2 regions of the Paenibacillus sp. FSL E2-0201 genome follow, and region 1 is predicted to be linked to the other one. Evidence: predicted binding sites of a transcription regulator. Region 1 holds the regulator's gene; the other holds the start of a gene.

Evidence for each region. The regulator Rex, encoded in region 1, represses fermentation and respiration genes when NADH is low (regulators of the CRP and FNR family bind a similar motif). The targets are predictions, from matches to a motif close to TTGTGAAATATTTCACAA.
Region 2: a site for Rex is predicted at 4,640-4,657, ahead of NSU15_RS30350 (cytochrome ubiquinol oxidase subunit I). Genes of this name have one in related genera too.

Annotation. Positions count from the first base shown of each region.
Region 1 covers NZ_CP150154.1:4,467,368-4,474,186, forward strand. Annotated here, with positions in the region: gene NSU15_RS20315 (AAA family ATPase) at 1-688, opposite strand, end outside; gene NSU15_RS20320 (hypothetical protein) at 681-1,223, opposite strand; gene NSU15_RS20325 (DUF5590 domain-containing protein) at 1,637-2,155, opposite strand; gene NSU15_RS20330 (amidohydrolase) at 2,324-3,625, opposite strand; gene NSU15_RS20335 (redox-sensing transcriptional repressor Rex) at 3,615-4,265, opposite strand; gene dinG (ATP-dependent DNA helicase DinG) at 4,399-6,819, opposite strand, start outside.
Region 2 covers NZ_CP150154.1:6,737,378-6,744,196, forward strand. Annotated here, with positions in the region: gene cydC (thiol reductant ABC exporter subunit CydC) at 1-356, opposite strand, end outside; gene cydD (thiol reductant ABC exporter subunit CydD) at 353-2,119, opposite strand; gene cydB (cytochrome d ubiquinol oxidase subunit II) at 2,119-3,135, opposite strand; gene NSU15_RS30350 (cytochrome ubiquinol oxidase subunit I) at 3,132-4,526, opposite strand; gene NSU15_RS30355 (cold-shock protein) at 4,750-4,980, opposite strand; gene NSU15_RS30360 (cold-shock protein) at 5,074-5,274, opposite strand; gene NSU15_RS30365 (trypsin-like peptidase domain-containing protein) at 5,694-6,819, opposite strand, start outside.

The DNA of each region.
Region 1 (6,819 bases):
CCGAATCAAGCATTTCTTTCCGGTTTGTTGCAGCGACCAGCAGAATACGCGGTGTTTCGTTATTATAAATACCGTCCATCTCAGTCAACAGCTGATTCAAGGTCTGGTCATATTCACGCTGCTGCCCGCCTTCACGTTTACCGCCAATTACGTCAATTTCATCAATGAAAATAATGGCACTCTGCTTGTTCTCCTTAACAGCGCGGCTACGGGCATCCTTGAACAAATCACGAATCCGGCCGGCCCCGACACCCACATACATTTCAACAAATTCACTACCTGATGCAGCTACGAATACAGAATTTGTATAATGTGCAGCCGCTCTGGCCATAAGGGTCTTACCTGTTCCTGGAGGACCAGTGAGCAGAATCCCTTTTAAAGGACGAATCCCAAATTTGCTGATTTCCTCATGACGGATCAAAAAATCGAGTGCTTCACGAAGCTCTTGCTTCGCATTGTCTTGCCCGCCAATTTCTTCAAAAGTTAGCTTTGAAGGTCCTTCCTTCTTGCGTTTTTTCCCAGCACCAGCGTTCACCGTAAGCCCGCCGCGCAAATGAGCAATTATAAGCAGTGCAGTAAGCATTCCAGCTGCTATAACAATTGGGAATATATTAATACCTAAAAAAGCCATGAAAATAAACAGTACAGGAATAAATCCGAGTAAAATTTCTTTAAGATACTTAGGCATTATTCCATACCCCCAAGGTCGCAGGTTTTCGCGGCAAAATAATGAATTTACTTTCTTTTCCATTACTTAAACTAACATACACATTGTTGTCGTCGATTTCAGTAGATGCTATCACATTTTTATATTCTGAATGTTGCTCTTTTAATCTATCAAGTTCAGTAGGTATAAGAGTATATTTACGGCTCTCCATCGCTTCAGCTACAGAGAACATCGCTTTATCCCAGTAATCATCCAATAATTCACTTGAATTTTGATCCACATCGAGTTTAAGTTTACGTCCTTCAATCACTGATTTTCCTTCTTTGGATACATACGATACTAGATCACGTAAATTCGTGCCCGGCTGCAAATCAAGTTTCAAAGTGACCTCATCGCGGTTAATACTAATATGTGAATTGTTTACTCCCTCATAACCGGATACAATCTTTTGGAGCGGTTCCTGTAAAGCAAACTGACGATATAAAAAGAATCCTCCGAACAATAGAGTAGCCGACAGTAGAGACGTTATCAGTACAGGTACAAGACGTAATTTCAAGAAACGTCCTCCTCTCAAAGATGACAAAATGTAAACAGAATGATCAATAAATCAAAGCTGTTAAGCGCTCATCAGAGCCTAACGTTCTCTTAATACTGTTCTAATTACAAACAGTAGTATATCACATGTGTATATATAAAAATGAAAAAAAGTGTGAATATATTTAAAATTTTATTTTTTATTTTTTTCCAATTCATTAAATATATTGATTTATTTCAACGAAAAAAAAGAGCCGTTACTTGTCATTAACAGGCTTATTTCCACATGTGTTTTTAAATAGAATATATAAAAACTACCTACTTAGTATATCACAAATAGTACATTACGAGTATATCAAAATAATCCATCATATTAACGAAAACAAGCGAACCATAAATGGTCCGCTTGTTTCTAGTATAGTACTTTTGTTTATTTTAGCGGCTGGGTAAACTATATCCTTCACCCATTCGAGCTCCATCTGAGAACCGATAAAATTGATAATAATAACGACCGCTTTGTTTATAAAAAAGCTGCCATGCATACTCTCCGTTATATACCCCCGGCAACAACCGCTCGATACTAATGTCCGGAAGATCAGCTTTAATTATGCTGCGTATTTTCGCTTCAGAGGTCCCTTTACTCAGTTCCTCAGCATATACTGCGTCGTTGCCTTCTGCAAACTTCCCGTCTACAGTAAAGCGTACCCATACCATCAACTCGGTCCCGGATTGATTCTTCCCTGTTAAGACCCAGTACACTGCATTTTCATCCCACACGGATTTCTGTGCTTTAGTTACCTCTGTCAGACCAGCGCTGGTTTTGGCGATATCCTTAGCAATATCTCGCTCGTTCCATTGATCTTTCATAATATAGGCATAGAACTGGATAAGTCCAAACAGAAGGAGCAGAATCAGAACTGACCCCAGGAGGATCCATTTTTTCCTTTTCTTCAAGGTGCAGCTCCCTTTCTAGTAATATATCTTTTTTGATTATATAACACACCCGTGTGTTTATCCAAAGTTTCATATTCATTCATATAAATTCTTATATTTACAGAAAAGGCCGTAACTTTTGCAAACGCAGAAAGTCACAGCCTTACAGTTAATTCTTATCATCTTAGACTAGCGCTTGAGCAGCCCCTCAAAGGATTCTTGCGCCTTACGACGGATAGCTTCCTCATCTAACGTTACACATTGTCCATGTTTTACAACCTGTTTACCATTCACCCATACATGCTCAACATCCTTGGCACTGGCAGAGTATACAGCATGAGACAGCAAATCTGTGTGCGGTAGTAAATGCGGCTGGTCTATATCAATCGCGATAAAGTCAGCTTTCATGCCTACAGCGAGCCTGCCCACATCATTTAAAAAGATAGACTTCGCGCCATACTCTGTAGCCATACTCAGAGCTTCCGGAGCCGGTACAGCCGTAGGATCACCACTTACACCTTTATGGATAAGTGCTGCAAGACGCATCTCTTCAAACATATCCAAGTTATTATTACTTGCCGCGCCATCTGTACCCAGCGACACCTTCACACCGGCCTTTAGAAGATCCGTAACACGAGCAACTCCACTAGCCAGTTTTAGATTACTTCCCGGGTTATGAGATACACCTACATTATGACGAGCCAGAATCTCGATCTCTTCATCATTCAAATGAACGCCATGAGCAACAATAGACGGACGTGTGAACATTCCAAGCTTCTCTAAATGCGCTACAGGCCGCAGGCCGTAATCCACTACATTCTGCTCCACTTCGCGATTCGTTTCGGACATATGTGTATGCATCGGTAAATCCAAATCATGCGCCGCCTGTACAAACTTAACAAAGAAATCCGGTGGGCAAGTATATGGAGCGTGTGGCGAGATCATCGTTGTAATTCTACCGTCAGCCTTTCCATGCCAGTTCCGTGCAAAAGAAATCGCTTCCGCAAGCTTGTGATTCTGTACTTCCTCTGGACAAAGACCGATTACGCCTCTCATCAATACGGAACGGATGCCTGATAATTCGACCACCTCAGCTACTCGATCCATATGATCATACATATCCAGGAAGGTTGTAGTGCCACCTTTCAGCATTTCCAGAACAGACAAGGAGGTTCCCCAGTATACATCTTCTCCGGTGAACTTCTCTTCCATCGGCCACATTTTTTCCTGAAGCCACACTTGAAGCGCCAAATCATCTCCATAACCACGAAGCAATGACATTGCAGCATGGCCGTGTGTGTTTACCAGACCAGGCATAAACAACAGACGACTGCCATCAACAACTTGCACACCTTCTTCCATCAGAGGCTCTTCTTTTCCTATGTAAGTGATCAAATCATCTTCAATAGTCATATATCCACTAAGAACAGGCTCATCCGTTCCCGGAATAAGAAAACGCCCGCCTTTGATAATCGTTTTACTACTCTTCATTTCCGCTTTCTTCCTTTCCGTCTTTCAAATAATAAGCAAGGCTTTGCAAATCCGTTGTAAAATCGGCTGCATGAACCCGGATATTCGGTGGTGTTTTTAGAATCACTGGTGCAAAATTCAAAATCGCCTCAATGCCAGATTCAATAAGAATATCTGCTACATTCTGCGCTTCTGAGTCAGGTACTGTAATAATCCCAATTCGAATGCCTTGCTCACGAACTGTCTGACCTAGCTCCTCCATGGGTTGAACCGTAAGAGAGTTGATTTTCCGCCCTACCTTAGGTGCATAAGAGTCAAATATAGCGGTAATCTTCATAGTATCCTTCAGATAAGCATTATAATTAGATAATGCATGTCCAAGGTTACCGGCACCTACTAATGCCACATTCAGCTGTTGGTCCAGCTTCAAAATATGACGGATTTTCTCAATAAGATAAGTTACGTCATACCCGATACCTTTTCTACCGAAGTCTCCAAAATACGCTAAATCTTTACGGATTTGAGCGGGATTCAGATCAAGTTTTTGTCCTAATTCTTGCGAGGAAACGGTTAATATTTCACGTTTCTGGAGATCATTCAAGAAACGTAAGTATACAGGAAGTCTGCGAACAACGGCTTCTGATATTTTATCCGATTTCATAATTTACCTCCTAATTTAAGTACTATTCTGTTTGAATCCAATTAAAATTTCTGTACCTCGTCTCAATGAAGAGCGGTATTCTCTTATACCGCCCTTCATTGTGGAGTGATTAATTAAACAGAAGATGTCCTTCTTAAGAAACGCCTCCGTCTTCCAACCACTCTGCTATACGAGGAACCATTTGATCCGTAAGCATATGTTCCATTTTCGGGCCAGGCAACGAATAAAGGAAATACTTCCCATAATGAGATTCGATAACCCTAGTGTCATACACTATAACAATACCCCGATCCTGCGCTGTCCGTACCAGTCTTCCAAATCCTTGCTTGAAGCGGATAACTGCCTGAGGCACCGACAATTTCATAAACGGATTCTTCTTCTGGGCTTGTAATAACTCAGACTTCGCTTCCGCTAGAGGGTGATTAGGCGGTTGAAATGGAAGCCTCACGATGGCCAGGCATGTCAATGCCTCACCCGGAATATCTACTCCCTCCCAGAAGCTGCTAGTTCCAAGCAGAACTGAAGCAGCACTGTCCTGAAAGCGTCGAATCAGCTTACTGCGGCTTCCACCTTCCACGCCTTGACCTAGCACCGTGATTTCTTGTGAGGCTAGAGCCTCTTTCAGAGGATCGTAAACTTGGCGCAGCATCTTGTAAGAAGTAAACAGAACAAGCATCCGTCCGCGTGTCGTAATAGCCGCTTCTGCTAGTGACTGTACGAGCGTATCGACAAATCGGGCATCACCCACACTGCCCTTCACACTAGGGAAATCCCGTGGAATTACTAATAGTGCCTGCTCCCGATACTTAAAGGGAGAAGGAAGGAGAGATGTCATTAGACGCCCCTCTTCCGCAGCTTCATTAAGTCCGAGATTATCAATCATAAACTGGAACGATTTATCGACAGAAAGCGTCGCCGAAGTTAACACAATACTTTTCTTTTTGTCGAAGAACAGCTCTTTAAGCTGGGTACTAACATCAACAGGGACGGCATATAGCTGTAGCGATTTGCTGCGATAATTTCCATTCGCCTCCAGCCAATATACTACATTCTCGTCGTTTAATCCCATAAAAAACCGTACTTGCTCACGTATAGAAGCTAAATCCTTAAATAAGCCGCTAATATCGGTTACTAAACTATCTGAAGAAGATTGACCTTCTTGATCACGCATCTCATTAAGCATTTTATCACCCTTACGGATAATTTCGCTCAATGTCAGATTCATAGTATTCTCCAAAGCAACCAATTCATCCCAATCTTTCGGTTTACGGGTAGGAAGTAACCGCATGACTAGCTGTCCAGCTTCTCCCGCCGCTGCATCGCTACGTTCCGGCAAGAGGCTAAATAGCTTGTCACTAAGTAGATCCCAGGTTTCTTTTACAGTAAGCAGATCTGGATAGATTCTATCGATAACTCCGCTCCATTCAGAAGCTTCCTCACTGCCTGATGACTGAAGCATTTGACGAAGCGTTGGGAGTTGGCCGTTACGACTATCCTTGTATAATCGGGACAGCGTGTGAGCCACCGTGAAATGCTTCATATGCATACCTAAATGCTTGCCAGCCACGTCCTCCAGATGGTGGGCCTCATCAATAACAAGATGTTCATAAGCCGGGAGTAGCTGGTGCCCAGCCTTAACATCTGCGAAAAGCTTAGAGTGGTTCGTAATAACCACGTCAGCAATACCCGCTTCATGTTTTGCCCGATGGTAATAACACTTGCGGAACCAAGGACAGGAGCGACCGAGACAAGAATCGGTATCGCTTGCTACCGTCTCCCAGAAATCTCCGCCACGACCGCTTAAATTGAGCTCTTCGTCATCCCCTGATTCACTTTGTGTCAACCAAACGATCATCTGAGCCGCAGTAAGTGCATCTTCCCTTGGACTTATAAAGTCTTTTTTATTAATTTTATGTTCAAACTTACGAAGACACAAATAATGCCCTCTGCCTTTAAAAATCGCAGCTTTAAATGGAAACGGAACTACCTGCGTTAACAAAGGAATATCACGCTCACGCAATTGATCCTGCAGATTAATGGTATGAGTGCTGACCATAACTTTCTCATTAGTACGAACACTTTGGTATATGGCAGGCAACAAATAACCAAGCGATTTGCCGGTTCCTGTCCCTGCTTCGATCAATAGATGTTTGTCTTCGGCAAGTGCCGTTATCACCTCATTGATCATAATATCCTGAGCTTCTCGGCTTTCATACTGTGGCAAAGTGTCTTTAAGCCGTTTCGTTACTTCATCCATATAATCTGTAAATGATAAATTCTGTAGCGGATTCTCAGCATGCTCGTCGCGAGGTGGAGCTAGTTCATTCCAATCCCCTACTGCAAGCGCTAATTGACGATAGAAAGTCAGATCACCTTCGGGTTGAAGCGTCTCCGCTTCCCGCTCACGCAGCAGACCATCAAAATACCAACCTAAATCACTATCCTCTTCGGTAAACAGCTCACATAGTCGCTGGATGGTGAGTAACGGTAAACTATAAAGCTCCTCCAGACATTTCAACAGCACAAGAGCTGTCGCCAGTGCATCACTATCTGC
Region 2 (6,819 bases), 2.3 Mb from region 1:
ATCCCGAGAATATCCCCAGTGCGGAAACGTGAGGACAGAAACAACGCTTGAGGCTCCAAAATATTGTACAAACGCACACGCATCTTAGATAGAATTCGCAAAATCGTGTCATGCCCAACTAGGCGTTCCACATAATGAATCACAGCCCGACTCGTCCCGAACGTCCGCACACCGACAATCGGTACATAGATCATTAGTATATTTTCGACAGGTGTAGATGCTTTTGAGATCAGAAATCCTGAGGTATACATTAATGATGAGGCTGTAAAAATCGTCAATGCCCCAAGCACGATAATAAGCACAAAACGCCAAAAATACGACGATACATACGGAGCAAACCATCCTTCACGTTTCAATGGATTCCCTCCAATTGCGACCCAATCAACTCATAATACGCACCCTTGCGGGCAAGCAACTCCTGATGGGTACCGATTTCTGCCACTTGTCCTTGCTTCATTACTACAATAATGTCCATATCCAGCATCCAGTGCAGGCGATGTGTTGCCAAAAAGACCAGCTTACCTTCAAAAAGAGGCACCATCGTCTCCTTCAGCTCATATTCGGTCTCAATATCCAGATGTGCCGTTGGCTCATCTAATAACATAATCGGACGACTGCTGAGTAAAGCTCGAGCCAGCGCAACCCGCTGCTCCTGCCCACCACTGAACGAACGACCTCCGCCGCCGATCATTTCATCCAAGCCATTCGGAAGGGTCGCCACCAGCTCCGATAATCCGGTAGCTTTCACAGCTGCAGCCACAGCTTCCATAGAAGCCTCTGGGTAATAAAAGCGAATATTATCAGCCAATGTACCGCTAAAAATATAAGGACGCTGTGGGATATATGAAGTCTGCTTTCTCCAAGCCTCATCCGTTAATGCGCTAACCGTTGTACCGTTAACCGTGATACTTCCTGAAGTAGGGTGCAAAAAGCCCCCTAATATATCCACTAACGTAGATTTACCGGCCCCGCTCTCTCCGATAATTCCAATTTTGCTTGCTCCTTTAAATTGCAGGTTCACCGCTTCCAGCGAAGAAAGACCGGCTTCCTCGTATTTCACACTGACATCCTTTAATGTAATTACGCTATTTTTATGCCAAGTGAATATCTCTTCTGATGTTTTTGATGCAGAATCTAAGGCTTGATTACCATTAGAACCTACTACTTCAGCTTTCACTTCATCCTGATCTATAATGCTTTTCATTGCCTCAGCGGCTTCCTTACCATCGAGAGTAGCATGGAAATCTGAACCCACCAATCTGACAGGCAAGAAATATTCCGGTGCCAAGATCAGAATGGTTAAGCCAGTAACAAGCGTCATCTGATCGTTGACCAGACGCAGACCGAGACTTACTGCAACGGAAGCAACGGATAACATCGTAAAGAAGTCCAGTGCAAATGAGGACAAAAAGGCTACTCGCAGTGTACGCATCGTCGCCGAGCGATATCGATCGCTGACGGTGGCAATACTCGTGCTATGACTACGGCTGCGGCCCAGAAATTTCAGCGTTTCTAGCCCACGGAGGGAGTCTACGAAATGATTAGATAAGGTGCGATAAGATTTTAGCTGACGGTCCATCTGCTTGCGAGCCGTCATCCCGATCAAGATCATAAAAACAATAATAATCGGCATGGTGATCGTAAGAATAATCCCACTCGCGGTATCCATCTTGTAGATATAAATAAGCACCAAAATCGGTGTAATTGACATCCCTACCATTCTAGGGATAATCGCTTCTAAATATGTGCGGAACTTTGTTACACCTTCCAGCACAAGTGTGACAAGATCCCCGGTTCCACGCCCGCCCACCATTCTGGGTCCAAGCTGGAAGAGCTTATCCATCATTTCCCTCCGCATGTTGCTGCCCGTTGCTTCCGCAAAGCGGTAAGAGATACGGCTCATCAGCATGGCGCAAGCATGGCGCACTAGAAATGCAAGAAGGAACAATAGCGAAGTAGCCCATTGTTCCTTCAGAGGTTCTCCCGCAAATAGCGCAGAGATGACTTCTGCCAGCCATTTGGCCAGCAGAAGTATGGGCATGCTTTGCACCAGGGTAAGGAGGCCAACGATCAGAAAGACCGGCTTAACTCCTTTATACCCAAGCAAATTTTTATCCATTAGTATTCAAGATGCTCCTTCTCGTGAACGCGTTTATGAAAGACAAAGTAACTCCAAATTTGATATCCCAATACGAATGGAAGGATGGTCAGTGCCACAATCGTCATTACCTTTAAAGAGTAATGTCCCGAAGCCGCATTGGTGATTGTCAAATTAAAGGCTTGATCGATTGAACTAATCATAACACGTGGGAATAGTCCTACAAAGACTGAAGTTACCGACAACGCCATTACTGCTCCTGTCATTCCAAAAGCGTAGCCATCCTTCTTCTTCTTCATAAAATAACCCGATAGCACAAAAGCGATAATTCCGAGCGCTACAATAATCATAAGAACCGTTCCGCGCTGCTCGAAGATATCAGTCATATTATAAGTCATAATCACAAAAGCAGTAAATAAAACTGCAAGTGGGATCAACAATCTTTGTGCCATCTTCCGAGCACGAGCCTGTAGATCACCCACTGTACGCAGTGTTGTGAACATGAGACCATGCACCAAACAGAGAAGAACTACCGTAAGACCTGCTACTACAGTATATACATTCACGATATCTGTAAAACCTGCGTACATTTGCATATCGCCATCAATAGGCAAACCTTTAATAAAGCTGGCGAACACTACCGCAAGGAGGAACGGTGGGAGGAAGCTGCCAATAAAGATACAAGCATCCCAAGTTCTTTTCCAAGCTACAGAATCTCGTTTACCTCTGAATTCAAAAGCGACACCACGCGCAATCAAGGCTAATAAAGCAAAGACAAAAGGAATATAGAATCCGCTAAACAACGTTGCATACCATTCCGGAAAAGCCGCGAACATTGCGCCCGCACCCGTTAGCAGCCATACCTCATTAGCATCCCAGAAAGGTCCGATAGAGTTAATCAGTACCCGGCGCTCTGTATCATTTTTAGCGAGAATCTGTGTTTCCATTCCTACGCCGAAATCAAAACCCTCCAGAAAGAAGAACCCTATAAACAGAACTGCAATCAGCACAAACCACAATTCATTAAGAGATATCATTGGGCGCCCTCCTCATTATATGGATCATGCGAATCCCCGTGATCGTTATCCATCGCATAAGGACCTTTTTTAATTACTTTTATAAACAAACCAATCAGTACTAATCCGAGAATTGCGTAAATCGTTGTAAAAGAAATAACAGAGAATAGAACCTGACCGCTCGTAATATTAGGCGACACACTGTCTTCCGTGGTCATCAGTCCGAATACCGTCCATGGCTGACGCCCGAATTCGGTCATGACCCAACCCGCTGTATTCGCGATTGGAGGAAGCAGTAATCCCCATAACATAAACCGCATAAACCAGGTGTTTGGACGGTCCATCTTTTTGCGCCACATTAAATACATAGCGTACATACCCAGTACAATCATTAACGTTCCTGCTAGAACCATGATCCGGAAACTCCAGAATGTCGTACGTACAGGTGGAATATAGTCACCGGGGCCATAGGTTTGCTCATACTCAGCTTGCAGTTCAAGCATACCTTTAACTTCACCGGAAAATTTACTGTATGAAAGGAAGCTCAGCATATACGGAATTTGAAATTCTCCAGTACTTTCTTGCTTCTCAGGATCAATATTTGCCCATACGGTCCAAGGTGCTGGGTCACCACTCTTACCCCATAGTCCTTCGGAAGCCGCCATCTTCATAGGTTGAGTCTCAACCAAATACTGTGCTTGCGCATGGCCTGCCACGGCTACACCGATAGAAGAAATAATACCTACGATAGCTGCAATTTGAAAAGATTTCTTAAAGAAAGATACATCTTGTTTCTTCAATATCTTGTACGCACTAATACCCGTTACTAGGAAGGCACCTGTTGCATACGCAGCAAGAACCGTGTGCGGGAATTCAACCAACAATTGTCCATTCGTAATAAGTGCGAAGAAATCATTCATTTCTGCACGACCATTATTAATCGCAAATCCTACTGGATGCTGCATAAAGGAGTTCGCTGCCAGGATCCAGAAAGCAGATAACATCGTACCGAATGCTACCAGCCAGATGGAGGCCAAGTGCACTCTCTTGGACACTTTGTCCCAGCCAAATATCCAGATTCCAATAAACGTAGACTCCAGAAAAAAGGCTGCCAATGCTTCTACTGCAAGCGGAGCCCCGAAGACATCACCCACAAAACGTGAATAATCAGACCAGTTCATCCCGAACTGAAATTCCTGTAAAATCCCTGTAACTACCCCTACTGCAAAATTGATGAGGAACAGCTTTCCCCAGAACTGCGCCATTCTTTTGTACTCTTCATTGCCTTTTCTAACGTACATGGTCTCCATAATGGCAATCAAGAGCGCTAGTCCGATTGATACCGGTACAAAGAAATAGTGGAATATTGTCGTCGACGCAAATTGTATACGCGACAGCATTACTGTATCCATATTTTTCCCTTCCTTCTCCCCTTTTCGTTAATTATATTGTGTCAAAAATTTAAACGTCTTTTTGTGATTAATGTCACACAAAGGGGTGTATTTAACGGTAAAATTCAAATGATTTGTGACAAAAATCACAATTTACCATAAAAAAAGCAAAAAAAATAAGACGGTTTAACCGTCTTGAAGTTGTTCACTGCTCTATAACAAGCTTGACTCATAAAGGCATTGGTTAGGTAATGGAAATACCCTTCTTCAGCGATTTGAGATCGCCATTCGAATTAAGCAATTGTGGTAGCATCTTCGTGCTGCGAACCATTGGAGAGTCACATAGACGGCAAGAAGGCGCATGTTCAAATGCGAAATTATCCCTCATCCATCCGTTGCATCCATCATTGGTACACGCCCAAATCGCGGTATTTTCTTCCGGTATTTCTTCCAAAGGTTTCTTCCGGTAGTTCATTGCCGTTCCTCCCATCCTGTAAGTCAATAGTGACTAACTAGATATAAAAAGACCGTCCCAACTTTCAAAAAGCTGGGACGGTTTCTTCTATTATTACAGTTTTACAACGTTTTCGGCTTGTGGTCCACGGTTGCCTTGAACAACGTTGAATTCAACGCGTTGGCCTTCGTCCAAAGTTTTGAAGCCGTCGCCAGTGATTGCGCTGAAGTGAACGAATACGTCGCTTCCGCCTTCAACTTCGATAAATCCGAATCCTTTTTCTGCGTTGAACCATTTAACTGTACCTGTTTGCATGTGTGTTACCTCCACAAATTTAAATTAATATGTTCTTTTTATCTTCAAACAAAGAAAAAATTCACACATTGAAAAAGGTTGTATTGCCAAATATAACAGCCCTTTTCAATGCGAAAATTAGGGACTAAATGTATGATTGATATCATATTACCACACCTGATTAGCAAAGGCAAGCTGGCATCCGGATTTATCCGGTTCTACCCTAATAAGTATTACCTTCCAATGTAAGGGTTGCCAGTCAGCCCAAAATTCATTAAATCAGCTTATAATTGCCATATTTATCAAATCTTTAGAAGAAACAAATCCCCGATAGCGATACAAAGTATCGCTATTTCAGGAAGGTCTACCTTCACAACTGAAGGGGTAGTCCGCTCTACTTGTCATTACTGCTATATCATTATATGCCGACTTTCAGTATATTATTCCTCTGGTTTTTCAAGAAGTTTAACTGTCGTCTGATTGACCTTCCCATTTCGGTAATAGGTGATCTTCAGATCCTCGCCAATCTTCGTTTGATTATATAAATACTTGCGAAGGGAAAGTGTGGATGTAATAGGCTCATCATTAAACTTTGTAATTACATCATTAAATTGTATTCCGGCTTCCTTTGCAGGTCCAACAGCATCCAGAACGACTACCCCATCCTTAACATTATTCGGTAGGTTCAGTTCCTTACGTTGATCCTCTGCAAGAGGAACGTAAGGATTATTTAAATCTACGGAATATACACCTAAGTAGGACCGGGCAATACGCCCTTTTTCAGCCAGTTCATTTGCGGTATCTATCACATGGTTAGCTGGAATTGCAAACCCTAGACCCTCTACACCTGCATCGGAGATTTTCATCGTGTTAATACCGATGACTTTACCATCCAGATCCACAAGTGCTCCGCCGCTATTACCTTCATTAATCGCCGCATCGGTCTGAATGACCTCTTGCTCCCAATCATATACGCCGTCCTGATTTAAGGATACAGGAACCTTCCGTTCAGTATAGCTGACAATCCCTGAGGTCAATGTGTCTCCAAGTCCTAAAGGGTTACCAATGGCAATCACTGTTTCACCTAGGCGAAGCTTGGAGGAATCTCCTAGCTGTGCGATCGTATTGATCCCCTTAGCATCAATAGAAAGAACTGCGATATCACTCACTTTATCCGTGCCAACAAGTGTAGCTTTACGTGTCTCACCATCTACTGTTACAACCTCAAGATTGCCGGAGTCTTCGATAACATGGTTATTAGTAATAATAAATGCTTTATTATCTACCTTTTTATAAATCACTCCAGAGCCTAATGCTGACTCATCCAGAATGTTCAATTCTTTATTATCTTCCTTATGATTGATAATACTTACTACTGCAGGACGAACCGTAGCAGCGGCTTGAATGATACGGTCAAACGGATCACTGCTTGGAGTAACCTCCCCAGTTGTTGCTACCGACTTCGGGGCAGTTTCATGACTCATTTGTCCAGTAAGCACACTGAATAAGAACACTGCCACCACAGCACTGATTAAGGAGCAGACGGCGGATATTTGCCAAGTGGAT